4 regions of the Paenibacillus cucumis (ex Kampfer et al. 2016) genome follow, and region 2 is predicted to be linked to each of the others. Evidence: riboswitches for the same ligand, from Rfam matches in the RefSeq annotation. Region 2 holds a riboswitch; each other region holds the start of a gene.
What was found. Region 2 has a riboswitch for thiamine pyrophosphate ahead of H7T88_RS24870 (ABC transporter substrate-binding protein). Riboswitches for the same ligand answer to the same signal wherever they lie in the genome.
Positions count from the first base shown of each region.

Region 1: another riboswitch for thiamine pyrophosphate. It lies ahead of thiM (hydroxyethylthiazole kinase); the one in region 2 lies ahead of H7T88_RS24870 (ABC transporter substrate-binding protein).
Region 3: another riboswitch for thiamine pyrophosphate. It lies ahead of H7T88_RS16650 (thiamine phosphate synthase); the one in region 2 lies ahead of H7T88_RS24870 (ABC transporter substrate-binding protein).
Region 4: another riboswitch for thiamine pyrophosphate. It lies ahead of thiC (phosphomethylpyrimidine synthase ThiC); the one in region 2 lies ahead of H7T88_RS24870 (ABC transporter substrate-binding protein).

Region 1 covers NZ_JACLIC010000024.1:237,619-243,552, reverse strand. The annotation lists gene thiE (thiamine phosphate synthase) at 1-197, opposite strand, end outside; gene thiD (bifunctional hydroxymethylpyrimidine kinase/phosphomethylpyrimidine kinase) at 197-1,009, opposite strand; gene thiM (hydroxyethylthiazole kinase) at 1,009-1,818, opposite strand; TPP riboswitch at 1,975-2,077, opposite strand; gene H7T88_RS16245 (radical SAM/SPASM domain-containing protein) at 2,307-3,188, shown strand; gene H7T88_RS16240 (S-layer homology domain-containing protein) at 3,438-5,934, shown strand, end outside.
Region 2 covers NZ_JACLIC010000045.1:98,266-104,199, reverse strand. The annotation lists gene serS (serine--tRNA ligase) at 1-574, opposite strand, end outside; gene H7T88_RS24880 (hypothetical protein) at 1,221-1,400, shown strand; gene H7T88_RS24875 (DUF2798 domain-containing protein) at 1,455-1,940, opposite strand; TPP riboswitch at 2,081-2,193, shown strand; gene H7T88_RS24870 (ABC transporter substrate-binding protein) at 2,410-3,450, shown strand; gene H7T88_RS24865 (MTH1187 family thiamine-binding protein) at 4,009-4,299, shown strand; gene H7T88_RS24860 (ABC transporter permease) at 4,299-5,057, shown strand; gene H7T88_RS24855 (ABC transporter ATP-binding protein) at 5,107-5,934, shown strand, end outside.
Region 3 covers NZ_JACLIC010000025.1:83,887-89,820, reverse strand. The annotation lists gene H7T88_RS16670 (ThiF family adenylyltransferase) at 34-1,083, opposite strand; gene H7T88_RS16665 (thiazole synthase) at 1,080-1,847, opposite strand; gene thiS (sulfur carrier protein ThiS) at 1,931-2,134, opposite strand; gene thiO (glycine oxidase ThiO) at 2,131-3,375, opposite strand; gene H7T88_RS16650 (thiamine phosphate synthase) at 3,453-4,172, opposite strand; TPP riboswitch at 4,432-4,541, opposite strand; gene H7T88_RS16645 (ABC-F family ATP-binding cassette domain-containing protein) at 4,581-5,934, opposite strand, start outside.
Region 4 covers NZ_JACLIC010000051.1:59,488-65,421, reverse strand. The annotation lists gene H7T88_RS27005 (alpha/beta hydrolase) at 1-91, opposite strand, end outside; gene H7T88_RS27000 (IclR family transcriptional regulator) at 520-1,263, shown strand; TPP riboswitch at 1,425-1,538, shown strand; gene thiC (phosphomethylpyrimidine synthase ThiC) at 1,965-3,758, shown strand; gene H7T88_RS26990 (hypothetical protein) at 3,837-4,280, opposite strand; gene H7T88_RS26985 (aspartate/glutamate racemase family protein) at 4,385-5,059, opposite strand; gene H7T88_RS26980 (hypothetical protein) at 5,199-5,366, opposite strand; gene H7T88_RS26975 (zinc ribbon domain-containing protein) at 5,865-5,934, opposite strand, start outside.

The DNA of each region.
Region 1 (5,934 bases), on a different contig from region 2:
CGAAGCCGCAGCGCAAGCGTTCTGCGGGCTTCGCCTGCCAGGGCACCAGTTCCCTTCTCTCGGAACTGGAACAGCGTGATGCCGCCAGTGATCGCCTGGCGGAGCACCTCCACCGGGTCTCGCGTCGTATTGACGCTACCCATCACCAAATACAACTGTAGCGCGCGGCGGACCGCTTCCGCATCCCATCTGCGCATCAGCGTTCACCCCGCTGTCTGTGCTGGTACGCAAAGTGATTCGTTGGCCCGTGCCCGGTCCCGAATCCCAGCTCATCTTCAATGGCTGCCTGAATGAATGCTCGCGCGGTCGTAACGGCAGCCAGAATAGGGGCACCCTTCGCCAGTTCCGCCGTAATGGCAGCAGAGAACGTGCAGCCGGTTCCATGGGTATGACGTGTCATAACACGAAGGTTCTCCAAATAATGAAAGGAATGCCCGTCATACAGGACATCGATAACCGTACCGCTTCCCGTATCATGTCCTCCTTTAATCAAGGCATATGTTGAACCCATCTGCACCAATTGCTTTGCGGCTTCCTCGCGCTCACTCAGGTTCCGAATCGAACTCCCGATAAGTAGTTCGGCTTCCGGAATGTTAGGTGTGATAACCAAAGCAAGAGGCAGCAGATCTTCCACAAGTGATTGCACAGCCTCCTGCTGGAGCAGAGGTGCACCTCCTTTGGCAACCATCACGGGATCAATAACCAGATTTGACCAGTCGTATTGCTGACATTTTGCCGCAACAAGACGAATAATCTCGGCACTATACAGCATACCTGTCTTGAGGGCACGCGGCTGAAAGTCGACTCCCGTTGAATCAAGTTGCTGGGCAATGCCGTCGTAATCAATCGGAAACACGCCTTGAACCCCTGTAGTGTTCTGAGCGGCGATTGCAGTAATGACCGTCATGCCGTATACACCAAGTTCCTGAAAGGTTTTGAGATCCGCCTGAATTCCTGCACCGCCGCCGTTATCAGACCCGGCAATCGTTAACGCTTGAGCAATATTCATCACACACCTCCACGAATCTGACGGATTTGTGCATGCTCGGAGAACAGCGAAGGTGTCACCTGCGCCAGTTGATTTAACAATTCAATCTGGAAGCTGCCCGGCCCTTGATGAGCCGTTCGTGCTGCGGCCTGTTCGGCAGCTATACCGTAGGTTGAGACGGCTTCCACCACGCTGTTCAGCATGTCGCGCCCCGGCTCGGCAATCGCAGCAAAAGCACCAATGACTGAGCTGAGAAGACAGCCTGCCCCGGTAACTTGGGTGAGCAATGCATGTCCGTTGCTTGTGAGGAAAGTATGATATCCGTCTGTAATAATGTCGTACTGGCCCGTAATAACGACAATACAGTCAAGCTGTTGCGCTGCCCGCTCGGCAATGTCAATCCGGTCTCCTTCGCCAACTCCCGCATCCACACCTTTGATATTCCATGGCACACCAATGACATGAGCCACTTCGGCGACATTGCCTCTTAATACGGTAAGACGAAGCTCACGAACCAGCATCTGTACCGTATCGGTGCGATATGTCGTGGCTCCTGCACCAACAGGATCAAGGACAACAGGCACATGATGTGCATTGGCTGATTGTCCGGCTAGACGTATCGCTTGAACGACCTTTTCATCCAATGTGCCGATGTTCAGAACCACCGCGCCAGCCATTCGAGCGACGTCAGCGACTTCTTCATGAGCATAGGCCATAAACGGAGAGGCTCCGAGGGCAAGCAGACCATTTGCGGTAAAAGGGGCAACCACAAGGTTGGTAATATTATGAACCAAAGGATTGAGTGAACGTACACGTTCAAGATAAGACATCCAAATGACCTCCTTATTTTCAAATGATGGATATGGTTATGAGCGAGACGACTGGCTGAAATACAAAAAAGCCCCACCCATTTCCGGAGAAATGAGCAGAGCTATACGTTTGAACTGAAGTTGATCCCCATCTAGGATAGAGATCCCCTACTGCCAATAAAAGCCGCTCCACTTCCCTCCGCTGGTATAATCCAGATCAGGTTCAAAGGGTCCGAATCGTCGTATTCGTCTCAGCCGCAAGGCTCCCCCAGTGCAAATGTACAAGATATGCAGTTATGTACTCAGCATATATCCATCTTGACTTAATGTAAATAGGGCGAGGATTTAAGCCTTGAAATGGGGATGAAAAATACACTGGACTTTGTTACTGATCCGCTATTCTGATTTACCTTAGCTCGTGAACCCGATATAATGGGGATTGGCTCATATGGCCGTACTACGAATGAGGGCAGGACCGTTGTTCCTCCCGGCAGAATGGGGACCCTGAGTTGAAAACGTTCAAGAAAGTATATATTGAAATTACGAGTATCTGTAATCTGGCATGCAGCTTTTGTCCACAAACGAAGCGAGCCAAAGGATTCATCGACCCTGAAGTCTTTAATAATATATTGGATCAGATCAAACCACACACAAAACATATTTACCTGCACGTCAAAGGGGAACCGCTGCTTCATCCCAAAATTGACCTGTTGCTGGATATGGCTCATGCCAAGGGATTTAAAGTGAACATTACGACCAACGGTACGCTACTGCCAAAGACACAGCATAAATTATTGGGCAAACCTGCACTGAGACAGATGAATTTCTCGCTGCACAGCTTTGACGGCCATGAAGGTTCTACGGATCGTGACGGATATTTGCATAACATCTTGTCTTTTGTTCGTGAAGCGGTGAAACATAACGTCATTGTCTCGTTCAGACTATGGAATCTGACTCAGGATAACTTCACCAATGCTCAGATGAATCGCAATCGGGAGACGCTTGAGGTGCTGGAAAAGGAATTCAATCTGGACTTCCGTATTGAAGAAAAGGTGGTTGCGGGTAGTGGCGTGAAAATTGCACCCAACGTATACCTGAATCAGGACCATGAATTCCAATGGCCAAGCCTCGATGCACCTGAAGATGATGGCAAAGGTTTTTGTCATGCATTACGCAGTCAGGCAGCTGTGCTGGTTGATGGAACCGTGGTTCCATGCTGTTTGGATGGAGAAGGTGTCATCAACCTTGGAAACATCCATGAAAAGTCTTTTTCCGATATTGTGGATGGAGAGCGTGCGAACAATCTGGTATACGGTTTTTCCAAACGGGAAGCTGTAGAAGAACTTTGCCGCAAATGCGGATACCGGCAGCGCTTTGGAGCAGGAGCCTAAAATCATACGACAGATAACTCAAGTGTGTTATTCGGTAATATTCCGAGTAGCACATTTTTTTATTTATTATTAGGAAAGAATAGGCACCATTTGATTCATGATTTCAACTATTATGTAAAATGATAGTCTATTAATCTTGTTTTTATAAATATACATGGTATTATTATCCTACTGATCATAAAAGGGGGAGTAGTTCAAAAGTTACACTTTTGTGTTAATAACGGACGTTTAAGAGGAGTGTGTCGAGTTTTGAATTTAAAATGGAAAAAGTTTAATCGAAAGTTGTCAGCAGTACTCTCTACATCATTGATTGCCTCTATGTTTTCTATGCAATTGCTAGCCTCGGCGGAAGTGGCCCCATCATCTGTAACGTCATTTAAGGATGTTGAACACTCCTATGCCAAAACAGAAATTACGAAGTTAATTGAAAAAGGTATTTTAGCTGGATTTGCGGATGGAACATTTAAACCCTCAGATTCAGTAACACGTGCTCAATTGGCAAAGATTATGGTGGGTGCGCTTCAATTAAAGCCTGACTCTACTGTAGCTAGTTCCTTTAAAGATGTGGAGCAATCCAAATGGTATTCTGGCTATGTATCTGCACTCGTTCAATCTGGTATTGCCCAAGGAACCTCGAAGGATACGTTTTCTCCAGATAAAAAAGTTACGAGAGAGGAACTGGCTGTATTTTTCGTAAGAGCATTCGGCTGGGAAACAAAGAACGCACCAACTCAAACAACAAAGCCACAGCTCGCTGATTTGGATAAAGTATCAGACTGGGCGAAGGATTCTGTGTCACTCGCATATCAATCCGGATTTATTAAAGGTATTGTTCGGAAAGACGGAACAACAACGTTTAATCCAACGGGTGTAGCGGATCGACAAGCATTAGCAAGACTTGCTTATGAGTTTGTCATGAATAAGTCTACATATGATAATATTATGATTCCTGCGAAGACAGACGAAGATACAAACAACTCTAACCCCACAAAACCAGAAACAACGAAGCCTTCTGAAAACAGCAATAAAGGTAACAGTAGCAACAATAGCTCTACCGGGGATAATGGAAATAATAACAACACAGGTGGAAATAATGGAGGAGGTCAACAAACTTCCAGCAAAAACCTTACTTCTCCAGGCACATACACTTTGGGTAACGTAACTGGTAATGTCACGATTGGTTCTCAAGGTGTAATTCTGAAAGACACTAAGATCAATGGTAACCTTCAAGTTCTTGAATCTGTAGCTAATGGAGATGTTACACTTGATCACGTTACTGTTACAGGAACAACTAGCATCAAAGGTGGAGGACCTAACAGTATCCATGCACTGAACTCTGTTCTTGCGACTGTAATTGTGGATAAGGCAGATGGAAGTGTTCGTTTGGTTCTGGAAGGTGCGAGTGATGTACAACAGATTGAGATCAAGTCTGGAGCCATCGTAAAGAATGATTCCACAGGTGATGTTGGTCCAATTGAATTGACAGACTCTATTCCACATAATGCTGCGGTAGTGTTGAACGGAACGTTTGACTCTATTATGGTTCATGCAGAGCAGATTTCAGTAGAGTTTGGAGACAACTCCAGCATCGGGAATCTCGAGGTGTTCCAACAAGCACTGAATACGGTTTTCAAAATCAATCAAGGTGCAACCGTAAATCGCGCAATACTGGACGCTATTGTGCAATTCTCTGGAGCGGGTGCGTTAACTTCTGCACAAGTCAATGTAGAGGGAAGTGACTTTAGCGGGTTGCAACAGCATCCAAGAATTGAAGCAGATCCTACAGTGACTAGTTTGGTATACTTACCTGAAATTAGTGATCTTTCAGCTGTAAATGCAACGAAACAAATTGTACTTACAGGTGTAGCTGGCTCAGCGAACAAAGATGTTACCTCTCTTGCAAACTGGGAAGTGGAAGATAACAGCATTGTCACTGTAAACTCTGGTAAAATTCAAGCTGTAGCTAACGGTACAACCGTTGTGAAGGCTAAATACGGAGAATATCAAATTCAAGTTCCAGTGACTGTTGCAGTATATAATGAATTGACACACCCAAGACTTGAAGGGATTCAGGTTACAAATGGAAGTGCTAAACTGACATTTACCAATGGACTGGATGCATCTGGACTGACTGCTGAAGACTTTGTGGTACATGCATACTATAACGGTCAAGAGCGGGAATTGAATAATTTACAGTATCACAATGGGGAATTTACATTTAGCCCTATCGATAGTTACGGTTCCACATTGTACATTACAGTTGATTCCAATACGGAAAAGACTCATTTTGCAGGAAGCCAAAGTGCTTCTGTAAAACTTACAGGATTCGGTGGACATATTAAAGATGTCGCTGGAGCACCAGTAGCCAATTTGCAGATTTCTTTTAGAAAAGGTCTGGATAACAAAACGGGTGATATTGTTGGTACAGTAACGACAGACACTTATGGTGATTATTACATTAATCTGCAACCGGGCATCTATACAGGTGAGCTTGGAGGCGGAGATACAAAGTACATTAGAACATATCTTATTGGTGTATCGGCTGTTAATGTAAAAAACCAAAATGAAAATCAAACAGCGATTGAGATTCCGGCAGCTAATGAAACACGTTTTGTATTAACCTGGGGTAAAGATCCAGCAGATCTGGATTCACATCTTATCGGCCCAGCAGGTGATGGAGGAGTGTTCCATACCTACTACGTGGATAAACGTTATTATTATGATGAAGAACTGATGGTAGATCTGG
Region 2 (5,934 bases):
TGAATCCCTGCTTCAGCAACAGGTCCAGTGCAAGTTGCTGTACCGCCCGGTGTAACAACAGACCTGCCCCCTTCAATACATAGCTTCGCGTTCCACCGATCTTCACGCCGCGCGGAATGTCGATCAGTTCGTGCATCTCTCCCAGCTCGACATGATCTCTGGCCTCGTAGTCAAACACAGGTAGCTCTCCCACTCGCCGTAGCTCTACATTATCTTCATCCGACAAGCCCACAGGCGTATCTGGCGACACGATATTAGGCAACAGCCATTGCAGTCTGGTCACTTCCTCCTGGATTACCGCCAGCTTGGCTTCCTCTTGCTCCAGCTGTTCATTCAATTGTTTAACCTGTGCCCGCATCTTCTCCGCTTGCTCACGCTCACCCGACTGCATGAGCTTCCCGATCTCAGCCGATAGTGTATTACGCTGACGACGCGATTCTTCTGTTTGCTGCAAAAGTACCTTGCGCTCGTCATCCCGCTGTAGTAACACAGCAATATCCACCTTGATCTTTTTCCCGTCTGCCGCCGCCTGAACCTCTTCTGCATGTGCACGAACCCACTTCATGTCTAACATGATCACCGTCTCCTTTGGCTAAAAAAATACAAAGAGCGCCCTCATCCCTTGGGACGAGGAGCGCTCTGCTCGCGGTGCCACCCAACTTGCCAAATCAGTTCAAATCTCCTGATCAGCCTCTTGGTCCGCGATAACGGGCGGTTCCGGTTAACTTGGGATAATTTCAATTCGCTCCCTGGCGAAAACGCCTCTGAGTTGGATTCTCTTCAACGGCATGATCCGATCTGTAATTGTGTTTCTCAGTATATACGAAGACAGAACAACATTGCAACTCATATATGCCCGTTTACGTATCTTTCCAAAGCTGGATCAAGTACAATTGAAATAACTTCTAAAACAACAAGGGGTGAATTTATGTTTTTCTTCATCATCTTTCTGTTGATTAGTTTATTCGGACTCGTCTTTGGAATCAGAGCCCTGCTCATACCGAATTCCTGGCCTTTCAACCGGAATAAAGACGAGTTAATACTTTCCGACATCATACGTATTAAATTCAGAGGTATTTTCCTTCTTGCAATTAGTATCGTCATGGCTTTAGCTTCCATTAAACAATTAGTCGAGTAACCGTTTTTCAAATATATATGAGTTGTCCTATATAACAGTTCAGACTATGGTAAATTAAGCTGTCGAGGGGAGAAGATATTGCATGAATATGGACCCAAACCATCTGAATTCATCCGAGGGCGAAGCCGCCAAACAAAGAGCAGATGAACTTGCCCGCCAAGCCCAGCGAGGTTCATGGTTGAGCGGAGTTTTCACTACCATCATTATTGCCGCTGTGGTTATTGGTATTTTGTTTTGGATCGCTTACGCTAGAACTTCTTAAACCACAGGATTGCCCAGGAAATACTTTTGTTATGATGGATAACGATACGATGATTTAAACCGACGCAACGGCTGCTGGTTCCTTGAACAACTTGCCAAATACATAACGCACTAGCGGCCCGAGTACAATCAACTGATAAGGCAATGCCAGACCGAAGTTACGTACAATCGTATGAAGATACGCATTGATTACGGAATCTCCTTCTAGCTGACCTGCAGTATAGGCTGTAATGATGCCATATAAAGACATGAGCAAAACCATGCCGATTACCATGAAAAAGGACATCGTAACTAAACCTTTAATTTTACTCGACCTCGCAAATGAGAAGGAAAATGTGATTTTTCTCGCTATCGGTCCCACGATGAACGACTCCACCAAAAAGGCGATGGCAAAACAGATTACAAATTGGAGCAATAGCTGCGGCACGGACATCTGACTTAACATCCCCGTATGCCATAGATTGAAGGTCATCATCACTACGACCATTCCTGTACACATCATAAGTCCAAAAATCACTTGTTGTTTCTTGCTTACTGGCAATACACTCATCCTTTCTGTAACTTGGATCATTATAGACAATCGGGCTACACTCACATAAGTGAACATTCTGTGAACGATTTACCGACTAGACACACTCCCGTCACTGGCCTATAATTACACCTAGTAATGCCCGTAACTTCATAGTTTCCCAGGGGAGTCGGAATTGGCCGGCTGAGAGTGTATCCCATCAAGATACTAACCCTTAGACCTGATCTGGATCATGCCAGCGTAGGAATCGGAGTATATTGCAACGGCACAGCTATAAGCTGAACGCCACTCTCTCACGCCTGCACGCGTCCCAGATTACGGGGCGCTTTTTTTGTTTTCTTTTGACAAGCAGAAACAGAAAAATGACGTTATTCGGATAACCCGCACGTATAAATCCGTCGATTTATGCAAAGGGATTGGATATGAAGCCAAGGAGTACCCCCGTGCCATCCGGCCGGACATACCGAAGGAGAGAAACACGATGAAATGGCGTAAAACGATGGGAATGTTACTCATGTGTGTGCTACTCGTTACCGTAGCTGCATGTGGTGGCAAAGAAGCCGCTCCAACAGAGCAGCAAGGTGCGACAGGTTCGGACCAAACCAACCAGGGGAGCGGTACTGCACGGAAAGATGTAAAGGTCGTGCTCGACTGGACTCCAAATACGAATCATACCGGTCTGTATGCAGCGGTGGACCAAGGTTTTTATAAAGCAGCAGGTTTAAATGTGGAGATTGTACAGCCAGGAGCCGGCGGTGCGGATACGATGGTTGCCTCGGGTGAGGTACCGTTTGGCGTCAGTTATCAGGAAAGTGTAACTCAGGCGCGTACGCAGGACGTTCCCCTTGTGTCGATTGCCGCAGTTATTCAGCATAATACATCCGGTTTTGCCGCTCCAGTGGATCGTAAGATCAAATCACCCAAAGACTTTGAAGGTAAAACTTACGGCGGCTGGGGTTCCCCGGTGGAAGAAGCGGTGATGCAATCCATTATGGAGGGCGAAGGTGCTGACGTATCCAAAGTCAAAAAGATTAACATGGGCGATGCCGACTTCTTCACAGCTGTGAAACGGGACATCGACTTTGCGTGGATTTTCTATGCCTGGACAGGAATTGAGGCTGAATTACGCGGGGAACCGATTGACATGTTATATGTGAAGGATTATGCCAAAGCGCTGGACTATTACACCCCTGTACTCGTGACCAATGAACAGACGATTCAGAAAGACCCTGAACTGGTGAGAGCTTTCCTGAAGGCCACTTCTGAAGGATATCAATATGCGATTGATCACCCTGAAGAAGCAGCGAACATTTTGATCAAAGCTGTTCCCGACCTGGACAAAGAATTAGTACTCGCAAGTCAAAAGTGGCTCAGCCCGAAATACAAAGATGATGCCCCTCGCTGGGGTGAACAAAAGGAAGAGGTGTGGAAGAACTACACCGACTGGATGTTCAGCAAGAAACTGCTGGATAAAGAGATTGATGTAACGAAAGCATACACCAACGAATTTTTACCACAGTAATATTAAATCTAAATGTAACCATGAACTTTGATATTTACACGTTTTGAACGAAGAGGACAGGAAAAACTTGAAGAAGCGAAGCGATCACTTATAGGGCTTTCTATGGAAAGCTACCTCAGAAGTACGCTTTCTCTTGAATTTTTTCCACAGCTTAATGGATAAGTTGAATTTTTTGTACACAAGAAACGGAGAGGACAGAACCCTTCTAAAGAAGCGAAGCAGTCACCCGCATCCCCGAATTTACTCGTCTTGATAATTTAAACTATTTATTTACACCATAACGGAAAGGACAGAAAAAACCTGAAAAAGCGGAGCGGTCGCCTTTATCACCGGATTTTCCCCTTTGGAAAAGGGAATCAAAAAAATCTGGGGATAACAGGGATTGGAAGGTTATTCTGTCATTGAAGTGTCCGTGTAGACATTGAAATATTTTTATAAGATGAATTTAAAAATTCGGGGATAACAGCGATCTAGGGAGGGAACTGCAATCGGAGTGGTATAGAGTACAACGACCATATCTACTTATCCACCCACACCCGAAAGGAGCATTAATCTCTCATGGCAAGTACATTACTCAGTATTCAGGTTATTCCCAAAACACCGAACGGCGAGAACTCCTATCCATACGTAGACCGTGCCATCGAAGTGATTCAGCAATCCGGCCTGAAATATCAGGTCAATGCGCTAGATACCACCATGGAAGGCGAACTGGATGAACTGCTGGAGGTTGTTCGCAAAATGCACGAGGTGCTTGTGGAAGCCGGTAGTCCAAGTATCATCTCCCAGATCAAAATCGCACATAGCCCGGACGGATTCAGCATGGATACACTGACGGAGAAATATCGCTAATGTTTACCTATTTCAGAAGTGTATGGCCGCCCCTTGTGGCGGTTATTCTCTTTATTGCGATATGGCAAGGGGCCGTCTCCCTATTCCACATTGAGAAATGGATGTTGCCCGCCCCGTCCGATATCGCTCGCGAAGCAGCGTCTCAGGCTGACCGATTGGGTATGCACGCCTCTGCAACGATTCAGCTAACCCTTATCGGATTTGTCGCCGGGACAGCGGTCGGTCTGTTCATTGCGATGGTGCTGCATCTGATCCCTTTTCTGAAGTCAGCTTTGTATCCACTACTTATTCTTAGTCAAAATATCCCGACCATCGCACTCGCACCGCTCCTGCTGATCTGGTTCGGCTTTGGCCTGCTACCCAAATTGATTACTATCATTCTGGTCTGCTTCTTCCCGGTAGCAGTCGCTGCCATGGACGGTCTAACACGCACGGATGCGGCGATGATGAACTATATGCGCATGGCAGGTGCGAATCGCCGTCATATTTTTTGGAAACTGGAGCTTCCGCATGCCCTTCCATCGATATTTTCCGGTGTCAAAATCGCCGCCACATACAGTGTCATGGGTGCCATCATCGCGGAATGGATTGGTGCCGACAAAGGCATCGGTTATTATATGATGTTGCAGAAATCGGCTTACCGCACGGATCGCCTTTTTGTTGCCATCATGATTATCGTGGCACTCAGCCTGCTTCTTTTCCTGCTCATTGCGCTGTTAGAGAAGCTGCTCGTTCGCTGGCGCCCACAGAAGCGCTAGTTTTGCATAGCAGAGGTTAACGTATTATGTACTTAGGAAGTGATTCCCTATGAAAAGATACCCGAAGGATAAAACGAATGGTCCGGGTTCCATTTCGGTTCCTCCCGCGCTAGACATTGTTAACTTGCATGTGTCCTTCAAGGAACGGCGGCGGAAACTGTCTGTGTTGAATGGCTTGTCCCTTACGGTACAAAAAGGGGAGTTTGTCGCCATCGTTGGCCCTTCCGGATGCGGGAAAAGTACCCTGTTCCACATCATCGGCGGCCTGCTCAAGCCACAGGACGGCGAAGTGCTCATGAATGGCAAGCAGGTTACGGGACAACGCGGACATATCAGCTATATGCCGCAGCAACCTGCCCTTTTCCCATGGCGAACCATTGAAGACAATGTGTTGCTGGCAGGTGAGATCGCTTCTGCTACAACGTTCACTGCTCCCGTTGCTCCGCGTGCCGAAGCGCTCGCAGAGGCAAGACAGTGGCTGGGCAGCGTTGGCCTTGCAGGCTTCGAGCGGGCATATCCTCATCAACTGTCAGGCGGAATGCAACAGCGTGTTGCTTTCCTTCGTGCACTGCTCAGCCCGCAGGAACTGATGCTGCTTGATGAGCCATTTAGCGCGCTCGATGCTCTGACGCGGAGCGACATGCAACGCTGGTTGCTAGATATCTGGGAACAGAATCGTCGCTCGGTGCTATTCATCACCCATAATATCGAGGAAGCACTACTACTGGCGGATCGGGTCTATGTATTATCCAATCGACCGGCGGCTGTGCTACACGAGGTACATGTTCCTTTTGACCGTCCAAGACGAGATGAAATAACAGAAGAGCCTGCCTTTCTCGAACGCAAACGGCAGATTGCCCAGTGGATGAAAGAAGAA
Region 3 (5,934 bases), on a different contig from region 2:
ATGAGTTTTGATATTACAAGTAATTGATGTGGTTTAGCCAAAATATCGATGAACCAGCGTACGCGCTTCAGACGTATCTTTTGTGCCATGAACAAGGACACGACCATCCTGAAAAATGACCAACCGATGTTGACCTGTTGTGAATGACACCAGAAAAGGATTCATTTCCACTTTTCCTTCACCAAGCCGTTCCAATCGATCTGCTGTCTGCGGAAGGTCCAGTTGTATGCGGCGCGCAGGACGAATCTGAACAGTATCCCTACCACATAACACATCGGTTTTCTCCAGATTGGATGCAGAAAGAAACGGGTACGTAGCTGCTGGGCTACATGATGCACATTCTTGCTTTTTTGCCCCATTTACGTTAATGGATATGTACTCGTTCCTCCACACATCAAATGACAACAATTTACGCCGAAGAGCAGCTGTGTTACCACTTAGCAACTTCATCGCTTCCGCTGTCTGATTGGCTGTCACCATTTGCACCGCTTGAGGAATGATGCCCGACGTATCACAAGTATCCCCACCAAGTGGTACTTCTCCTAAGAGGCAGTTTAAGCAAGGTGTTTCGCCAGGCAAAAACGTATACGTAATGCCATAGCTACCCACACATCCTCCGTATATCCAAGGTATATTGTGTTTCTGTGCCATATCATTAATCAGTAATCTTGTATCAAAATTATCCGTTGCATCCATGATTAAATCGGTATGCTCCACTAGCTCTTCAAGTTCATCCACGCGCACATCCATCACTTTGGCTTCGATGCGAACGCTTGAATTGATTTCTGTTAAACGTTTGACAGCCGCCATCGCTTTGGGCATGCGCTCAATCGCATCCTGTTCAACATAAAGTTGTTGCCGCTGGAGGTTGCTCCACTCCACATAGTCCCGATCTACAATGGTAATTTGCCCGACACCGGAACGCACTAGCGTTTCTGCAATACCTGTTCCAAGTGCGCCGGCTCCGATAATTAAAACTTTGCTGTCTTTTAACCTCGCTTGACCTTCTTTGCCGAGCGGAGCATATCGTTCCTGTCTGGAATAACGATCGCTCTGCTCCGCATGATGTAACTGATCTGTCATGTATGAACCATTCCTTCCACCGGACTGCTAGCTGCTGCATAACGTTTCACCGGAATCATGCCTGCCGTATACGCCAGTCTGCCCGCTTCGACCCCGAGCCGCATCGCTTTTGCCATGGCAACCGGATCATCTGATCCAGATACGGCTGTGTTAAGCAATACACCATCCGCCCCAAGTTCCATGGCATAAGCGGCATCTTTGGGAGAGCGTAACCCTGCATCTACAATAACAGGCACTGCCGCTTGCTCTATGATGATTTCGAGATTATAAGGGTTAATGATCCCTCTACCTGCTCCAATTGGCGAAGCTCCAGGCATGACTGCATGTACACCAAGCAATTGAAGCCGTTTAGCTAAAATAACGTCGTCCGAAATATAGGGCAACACGGTGAATCCTTTTTCGAGCAAAATGCTACAGGCCTTGTACGTTTCAAGCGGATCAGGGAGTAACGTTACTCCGTCTCCGATGACTTCGACTTTTATCATATCACAAAGCCCCGAAGCTCGCGCAAGCTCAGCGATCCTTACGGCTTCTTCCGCAGTCGAAGCACCCGCCGTATTGGGTAGCAATGTGTATTTGCTCAGATCCAGCGTATCCAGAAAGTGTTGCTTGCCCGCCTCCTCCAGATTCAGACGACGTACAGCAAAGGTCAGCACCTGGGTACCTGAAGCTTCCACAGCCTGACTCTGTACTTCCATATCGCTGAACTTGCCTGTTCCAAGCAACAACCTTGACTCAAACAAATATTTACCAATCGTTAACATCATTCAACCTCCTAGGTTTTAGCAAGTTTCAACTACCAACTACTCAATCAACAAGATTCAACCACGCCTGTGAATCACTTTGCTTAGCCGCCTCCGACGAAATGAACAATCTCAATCCGATCTCCTTCTCTTAGTGTTGTTGTTCCATGGTGATCTTTGGTCAAAATATTGCGATTCAACTCAACCACCACGGTTTTCACTTGTAAGTTAAATGATTGCAGTAATTTGTCGACACGATTTAACCCGTCGTCAACCTCCATCTTTTGGCCGTTCACGATAATGTTCACGACATAACCCCCTTTCTGTTCAATCGTTCAGGCGAAAATGCTTCGATCCCGATCTCTTCGGCACTCTTGCCCTCTACCATGTCTGCGATCCAGCGACCTGTTATTGCACTAAGCAATATCCCATTACGAAAATGTCCATACGCTGCATACAAGCCTGAAATCCCTTCACATTTGCCTATATACGGCAGCCCATCAGGGGTGGAAGGTCTTATACCTGCCCATGCCCGCACAAAGTCCGCCTCCTTGATTCCCGGAACCCAATAACTTGCCGCTCCAATCAATCGTTGCATACTATTTGCCGATACACTGTGATCTTTTCTTCCTGGCAAACTGGTTGCTCCGATCCATACCTCTCCGTTTGCTTTCGGAACAATATAGACATCTTCTGCATATACCGTGCGATCGGGTCTGCCTCCAGCCTGATCTGTAGTAAACCGAACGGCCATAATTTCACCTTTCACCGGACTTGAAGGCAAAACGATCCCCACTTGATGCATGAGTTGCTCCCCGTGTAAACCAGCAGCTATGATAATATGTTTGCAACACATCTCTCCCTTAGCCGTTTTAATCCCTTGAACACCATGCTTATCTACGATCAGCTGAACATCTTGAACTCCTTCCAAAATGCGGGCACCCATCATTTCAGCTGACCTCGCATAAGCTCTTGTCAATGACACGGGCAACACTTCGCTCTCCAATGATCGGTAATAAGCGCCGTACGTATCCCGATTCAACCACAACGCTTCTCGTTGCACTGTGCTTCGATCCCACCAAAGTTGCTGCACTCCGGAAGTGGTATTTCGTCTATCCTTGTATTTACTTAGATCACCGTATGAACGAAACGGTGTGATAAATCCGTTGCGCCGTAAGCCAAGATCCATACCTGTTAAAGCGGATATTTGCTCTTTGTGCTTATGAAGTAATTCCCTACTGTCATATGCGGCTTGTGCCATGAGTGGATGAGCAAAATCCTCACTATCTGCTGCCAGCATGCCGGCAGCTGCACATGAAGCTCCGCTAGCAATCTCCGACTGCTCAACAAGCAGTACTTCCTGACCTCGGGATGCCAGTTCAAAAGCAATCGCACAGCCTATGACTCCACCGCCCACAATGATTGTTTCTGCATGAAAGGTTTCTGGTTTCTTAGTTGAAGTTTCGGATAGCGGTAGCCGCTTAAACTTATCTTGTTCACACGATGAGTCGATCACTTCCTCGGGTTGACTCGGTCCTCTCTGTACCATTTTGTCATCTCCTTGTTTGAACAACATTCCGATCTTATTAGGTTGGCGTCATTTCCAACTTTTTGATCGAGAAACATTCACTTCACCGCTTCCACAGCCTGTTTAAGAAGCGCAGCAGCATGAGCAGGGTTTGCATGTTTTAACACACTTGAGATCACAGCAGCACCCCTGGCTCCCGCAGACCTGACGGCCCGAATGTTATCTGGCTGAATCCCCCCAATTGCAATAACAGGCACCTTGACACTGGAGCACACTTCCGATAACGCATCTAATCCCCTCGCTACAGAATCCGGTTTGCTTGCACTTGCGTACACATGCCCGAAAAAAAGGTAATCCGCGCCATACTCTTCGGCAATTCTCGCTTCATGCAACGAATGCACCGATATCCCCAACCGGAGCCTCAAATCATGCTTGTTCTCCGGCTTTACCATTACTTTTGCCCTTTCCAGCATATCTTGGCTCCAATGTACCCCTTGATAAAAATAGCCTGACGAATATAGGTTCGCACCGTTGATTACAATGCGGGAAGCTGGAACACCCGCTTCTGCCATCAATTTGGCCCAGTTAAAACATTCCTGTTGCGAGAGTTGCTTTTCCCGGATATGAATGTAATGCACATAAGGCCAAATATCTTTGACTGCCTTCAACATGACTGACTGTTCCGCTTTATTCGTAGATATCACATGTAACTCAAAAAAGTCTTGCTCTAGTCCACAGGTTGGTACAGATTTATCTGTCCGCTTGTACCACTGGTCTGTTGAAGTTTTACCTGATTCATGAGCATCATAATCAAACATCAAGGTATGCAATCTCGTTCTCGCTCCTTTCAGCTACAGGCTTGGAGAAGTAGTAATGACAAATATAAAACCAAAAAAGCCACTCCCGTAGGGGAGTGGCTGCGTATAAACAAAGGTTCAGTTCAATCACAAGCGTCTGACAAATACCTGTTAAACAGTTTGATAGTCAAATCTATAACTGTTTATTTGATATTGAACCGCTTGGCATCACGATGTAATAAAATCCTGTTCTTACGTTAAGAATCATTACTATCGTTTTCGCTGAAACGCGCCACTTCCCTACGCTGGTATGATCCAGATCAGGTGCAAAGGGTCCGGAATCGCATTCTTCCATCTCAGCCGCATCGTGCGGCCCCCCCAGTGTTCATATGAAGTTGTAGCCTATATTACCACAACCGGTTTTTTTTGTCATCGTGCTTTTTCGGACCACTCTTCTACATCCCACGTTTTGGTGACCCAGCCTTCATAAAAATCCGGTTCGTGCGATACAAGTAAAACGGTTCCTTTATATTCCTTCAGCGCCCGCTGTAGCTCAGCCTTCGCCGTTACATCCAGATGGTTTGTCGGCTCATCAAACAAGACCCAGTTGCTCTCACGCATCAATAGTTTGCACAAACGGACTTTGGCTTGCTCCCCCCCGCTCAGCATGTTAAGCGGACGCGTAATATGCTCATTTTTGAGCCCGCAACGTGCAAGATGTCCTCGCACCTCGTTCTGCGTTAGATGTGAAAACTCGTTCCATACATCATCGATCGGTGTAATATTCCCGGCTCGCACTTCCTGTTCAAAGTATGCCGTCTCCAAATAATCTCCAAGAAACGTTTTTCCGCTTATTGGCGCTATTTTACCCAAGATTGTTTTAAGCAGTGTTGATTTACCTACCCCGTTACACCCCACAATCGCGATCTTTTCACCACGTTCAATCGTCATGGTCATCTTAGGTAGTAATGGATACGTATAACCGATCTCAAAATCAATACCTTCAAAAACGGTTTTGCTGCTTGCGCGGGCATCCTTGAACTTAAATGTTGGTTTTGCTGCTTCGTCTGGTCGATCAATTCGCTCGACCTTTCCAAGTTGTTTTTCCCGGCTTTTCGCTCGACCAGAGGTCGAAGCTCGAGCTTTGTTTCGTTGAATGAAATCTTCCTGCTTTTTGATGTATTCCTGTTGCTTCTCATAGGCATCAATATGCTGTGCTTTCTGCATATCCGCCATTTCAAGAAATTTCTCATAGTTGGCCGCATAACGCGTCAATTTTGCAAATTCCAGATGATAAATGACATTAACCACTTCATTCATGAACTCTGTATCATGGGAAATCAATAGAAAAGCATATGGGTAGTCTTTCAAATATCTAGTTAGCCACTCAATATGCTCTACATCCAGATAGTTTGTCGGCTCATCCAACAAAAGGGCAGTGGGTTTCTCCAACAACAATTTTGCAAGCAGGACTTTCGTACGTTGTCCACCACTGAGAGCTGCAACATCCCGATCAAGGCCAATTGCATTTAATCCCAAACCGTTTGCCATTTCTTCCACTTTCACATCAATCAGATAAAAATCGCCCTGTTCAAGCTGTTCCTGAATATCGCCCATTTCTTCAAGCAACTGCTCAAGTTTGTCTGGATCGGCATCAGCCATCTGATCCGTAATGGCCATCATTTGCTTCTCCAGTTCCAGTAGCGGCAAAAAAGCATCTTTAAGCACATCACGAATGGTCTTGCCTGGTGTTAACTTCGTATGTTGATCCAAATAGCCATAT
Region 4 (5,934 bases), on a different contig from region 2:
GTTTGAACCGAATCAGCCTCGGTGACAACGAAGAGGGCAGATCGGACACTTTGGTATGCAGCGGGGCTTCGCTCTGGGATGTCGGATACATGCACGCCCCTCCTTTGAGTTTCGGTTGAGGATTAATATGGACAAGGACAAGATCATAACGATATGAAAATAGCATATAGGTACTTTTTAGCACGTATTCATGACAATGGCATCCTAATGCTAAAGTCACGCTTTTGATATTTTATCTAAATTCGTTTCTATCTTTATCGTATGTCCCGATATAGTCAAAGTCAATTGATTGGAGGTATTTGTTACGCAATTGTTATATAGTTCTTAAGATGTAGAGGTAACAATTCCATAGTGTGTAAATTACAGGAGATTACGATGTGCCAATTGGATATCCTTGTTCATTTTTTTGTTTTCAGATCATCTTCAAAACGGTTCTTTTTGGTTTACAGATGAGACCGTTTCTCATATAATTTATGTAACCAAGTTTCATGTGATGAAACATGAGGAGGGCATCATGCCATGGAAGACCGCAAGTTAACCGTCCGGGCTGTAGAACGGGCGCTGGATATATTATTATGTTTTACCACGCGCAGTGATCTTGGACTCACTGAAATTGCTAGTCAGATCGGTTTGCACAAAAGTACGGTACATCGATTGATGGCTACACTGGAGGATCGGGGGTTCGTAATACGTGATGCGGCAACCGAAAAGTATCGGCTAGGTATTCGGATCTGGGAGCTGTCAGCGCATATGTCACGTAGTGACGATCCTGCAATTTTGCTGTTACCTGCAATGGAGAGGCTGCGTGATCGCTTGGGCGAAACCGTAAGTCTCTACCTTCGTGACGGCGGTGAACGGATTCGGATTCAGGCTGTGCAGAGTGATCAGGCGATTCGGCGGGTTGCACCTGTAGGGGTCAGACTGCCGCTTTCCGTAGGAGCCTCCAGCAAAGTATTAATGGCTTTTGCCGCTGATGAGGATCGGGAGGAACTGATGAACGGCCCGGAATGGCCAGTATTTATCGATCCGGCCGTCTATCTGGCACAAATGGAAGACATTCGAGTGAGTGGCTACGCAACCAGCTATGAGGAACGCGAGCCGGGAGCTGCCGCTGTGTCTGTGCCAATTATGGATCGCAGAGGCAACATTGCAGCAGCGCTTTCCGTGTCTGGACCTGTTAGCAGGCTCTCGCAAGAGACATTACATGAGTACGCGCCTGTGTTGAAAGAAGCAGCTGTACAAATGGGACTTATGTTGCCATAGGGGAAGGCTCTTGCATGAAGTTTTGCTCGAAGGGAATTTCCTCTCTGGAATATTAAGGTTGAATTTAAGCCCAGATTACGCTACTCTGTAATGGACGACCCAGCGGGGTCGGTTGAATGTCATATTTTAAGTTGAACAGCGGCTTGATTGTCGCAATACGTTTACGTTACTGGGGGAGTCCGAATTGTCCGGACTGAGACGGGATCGCATGAGATCCCGGACCCTTTGCACCTGATCTGGATCATACCAGCGTAGGGAAGTAATCGGCCATATGACCACAGACACCACAGACGTTAACCCGGGATCCATGCTGTATTGCAGCAGGTGGCCCTTGTTGCGTGTATGGTGATGGACATTAGTCGGTTCCTTCGGAACCGGCTTTTTTTATTTACAGCGGCAAGCAGAGATTCAGTTGTTGTATTTCACCTTGGAAGTGACAGCACAATAATTGCGGCATATATGCCTGGACTTCTAAGAGAAGTGATCTCGTGTTTCGTGCTCATGCTGATTGTACATAAAAGTTGTCTTTTGGATCATTCTAGCTGCTTATGCAGGGTCAATCCTGCTGTGCTTCTGTGCTCTGCTTTTTCCAGACAGGTGTGGTAAGTCAAAGCTGTCACATTGGTGGACGATATGGGCAAATGAAGATCACAGAGGAGGAAACAGGAGACATGAATACAGGTAACCAAACAGGGCAACAGATGGGAATAGAGGAAACAGGGCGCGATGGTCATCCGGTGGAAAAGAAAACCGGAGCGGCTGGAGGGGTACAACCCTTCCCGGGCAGCCGCAAAGTCTACATTCAGGGCTCACGACCGGACATTGCTGTACCGGAGCGTGAAATTGCCCTTCATGATACGAATACTCCCCAAGGGGTGGAGCATAATGAGCCGCTGCGTGTCTACGATACGAGCGGCCCGATGACCGATCCCGAATTCCAGATGGATATTCGGAAGGGATTACCTGCGCTCCGAAATCACTGGATTATGGAGCGCGGTGACGTTGAAGCATATGAGGGCCGCGCAGTGAAGCCGGAGGATAACGGATTGAAGGCGGGAGGACGGAGAGCCGGGGCAGAGGAGTACCCGGGATTCCGCGGTCAACCGCTACGTGCTCAGGCTGGACGCTCTGTCACACAGATGCATTATGCAAGGCAGGGCTTGATTACGCCCGAGATGGAGTACGCCGCTATTCGTGAAGGCGTAGAGCCTGAATTCGTGCGGCAGGAGCTGGCGAGCGGCCGGGCTATTCTTCCATCCAACATCAATCACCCGGAGAGTGAGCCGATGCTGATTGGGCGTCATTTTCACGTGAAGATCAACGCCAACATAGGTAATTCCGCTGTATCTTCCTCTATCGAGGAGGAGGTGGAGAAGATGACCTGGGCTGTTCGCTGGGGATCGGATACGGTAATGGATCTCTCCACAGGCAAAGACATTCATACCACACGGGAATGGATCATCCGTAACTCCCCAGTGCCGATTGGTACGGTGCCGCTCTATCAGGCACTGGAGAAGGTAAATGGCGAGGCGGAGGCCCTCACTTGGGAGTTGTACCGGGATACGCTGATTGAACAGGCGGAGCAGGGCGTGGACTATTTTACAATTCATGCGGGTGTGTTGCTCCGATATATTCCGATGACAGCGAAACGGATGACGGGAATAGTGTCTAGAGGCGGGTCAATTATGGCGGCGTGGTGCCTGGCACATCATCAGGAGAACTTTTTGTACACTCATTTTGAAGAAATCTGCGAGATTATGAAAAGGTATGACGTTGCTTTCTCCCTCGGGGACGGACTGCGTCCAGGTAGCATCTACGATGCCAATGATGAAGCACAGATGGCGGAGCTCGCCACACTTGGGGAATTAACGCAGATTGCATGGAAGCATGATGTGCAGGTGATGATTGAAGGGCCGGGGCATGTGCCGATGCACAAGATCAAGGAGAATGTGGATTTGCAGATGGAGATCTGCCAGGAAGCGCCGTTTTATACGCTCGGGCCACTGACCACAGACATCGCACCGGGATATGATCATATTACGTCTGCGATTGGGGCAGCGATGATTGGCTGGTTTGGTACGTCTATGCTCTGCTATGTCACTCCAAAGGAGCATCTGGGGCTTCCGAACAAGGATGATGTACGTGAAGGGGTTATCGCTTATAAAATAGCTGCCCATGCCGCAGACCTAGCCAAAGGCCACCCACGCGCTCAGCGCCGGGATGATGCACTGTCGAAGGCACGCTTCGAGTTCCGCTGGAGAGATCAGTTTAACCTGTCACTTGACCCAGAACGGGCACTGTCTTACCACGATGAGACGTTACCCGCAGAAGGGGCGAAGGAAGCACATTTCTGTTCCATGTGCGGACCGAAGTTCTGCAGTATGCGCATCACGCAGGACATCCGTGCCTTTGCCGCAGATCGCGGCCTGAACGATGATGAAGCAGTAGCCGCCGGGATGCAGGCGAAGGCTGAGGAGTATCGGGCGAGGTCGTAAGCTTCCACAACTGAAAAAAGTGACCCGACAGGACTGTAGTGCCTGAGCTTGGGTCACTTTTTTATGTTAAGTTGTAGGTTACTCGTAATATCCTTTTGCATAGACGGCTGCGGTTGAGAAGCAGAGATGTTTCATTTCATCCTGTTGATTTTCAGGCGGCATCTCCAGGAACCACGGCTCCTTCATATCTTCTCGGGTCATGGGTACCGGACGCCACAGGATCAAACCGATCTGATCGAACTGGAAACTGCAACCAAGCTCGGGATCTTCACGGTCATATGGCGCAATAGCGTCCAACTGCGGTATCAAAATGTCAGCCTCGGTGCCAAGCAGATCAAGTTCTCCCAGCATACACTTATACTCATCACTTTCATGAAATTCAATAAAATGTACTTTGCCTTGAGCATCATATTCCACGTTGGGATCAAAGCCGAAAGCTTCCGTTTGTTCAACTTCATTTTGTGTCATGCCTAAACGGATACCCCCGATGGATTGACCTGGTTCTACAGTGAGATGTTTCATGGTTACATTCCCTCCAAAATAAAAAGTCTACATAGTTGTGGCTGACCAACCTTGTCATGAAGCAGGGTACCGCGTACTAGAAACTGCAAACAGTGCGAAAATGCTTATACTTTCTTCGTGATACCGATATCCCGCTCCAGATTCGCGCCTAATAATGAAAGCGGCGTATAGATGGTCATACTTGTATCGGAAGATGCCTGCTCAGCGGCAGGAGCCATGGAAAGCTGAGCAGCGACAAGACAAGTATCCTTGCGTTCAAGAGCAAGCTGCTGCAATGCTTCTTCTAACGCGGTGATGTAGCCTTCCTGGTCACCTCGCATGATCATGTCGAATAGACCAGGGAGCAACACGGATTCAAGCTCAGGCTTGTTCTTTCCTGCCAAGTGTCGATCCATATAGTCACGATATCGAGCCATCGTCGGCTCTACGGTGGCAGGGTTGGTAAACGCAAGCAAATACCGCTTCGGATATTTTACCATCATCGCGAGCAGTGAATCGTCAATACCCGTTACCTTAATCGGTAACGGTTGTATTTGTTCCAGTACGGCAGCGAACAAGGTGCATGTTACAAGAATGGCGTCAGCGTGACAGCGGCTCATCCATTGCAATGTCTGATTTACTTTTTCCCGAACAAGCGCACTATTGAAATGCTCATCATGCTTGAGCCGATCAAGACCGGGGTCTACATAGTGAACCAGTTCGATATTATAGGAAGTCAAGGCTTGTTCAATCAACCTGATATTGGAGTGATGCGCGTGGAAACAGGCAATGGTGCTCATAGGCAATCCCCTTTATGTAGAGTGGCTACAAGACGCGCCTAGATCACACAATTAGAGTGAACCATCGGTTAAGAAACTTCGCGCCTGAAATGTCACCTTTTACACGTAGTATAGGGAGTAGCCGGAAAGATGTAAAGCGTTATCTCATGTTCATGGATACGTTCTTTTTCGCCATTTTTTGCTGTAAAATTTCATGGAAGGATAGGCCTTGAGTGTTCTCATTTTCCTTTTTGGGCACATTGGTCTCCGTGTTGCGCGGATATTGGTGGTGGTACGGGATCATTTGCTGAATAGGCATGCGGATCATCTTGGTTTCCTCCTTACATGCATGATGGACATGCATCGTTAGTTTGAATGTATATTCAACATTCGTTTTGTTGGTGAAAATAAAATGAATTCACCTTGTACGCATATAGGTACATATGACTTGTTACATGAAGAAGCGGAAATTCAATCGTTATTCCGACTCGGATGTAGTGATTTTACCCGGTATTCAGAAGATGTAAACGGTTTTAGGGAAATTCAGGAACAAAGAACCTGATATAAAAGGCGAGGCATGGGAGCATGGTATCGGTTGTTATGTGAATGGTCCTAATTTTAGGGAAGTCAATGGTGCTTGCCTCTAAGACATATGTCCAAGTGACTAGGTATGGTATATGCTAACTAACTTGGTTCTATGGTCGGGGTATATTGATCGAAAAATGTCAAAAAAGCTGCCAAGACCACTTGGCAGCTACAGGTTTCCTCATTTGATTCTCTCTTTAAATTCTTTTCTGAAGAGGGGTATCCGTTCGTATTACTTCCGTTACCTACGTTCGTTTACCGCAATATATACATCCACCTGTGTATGTTCCGGGTCTAAACTGCGTTCATCA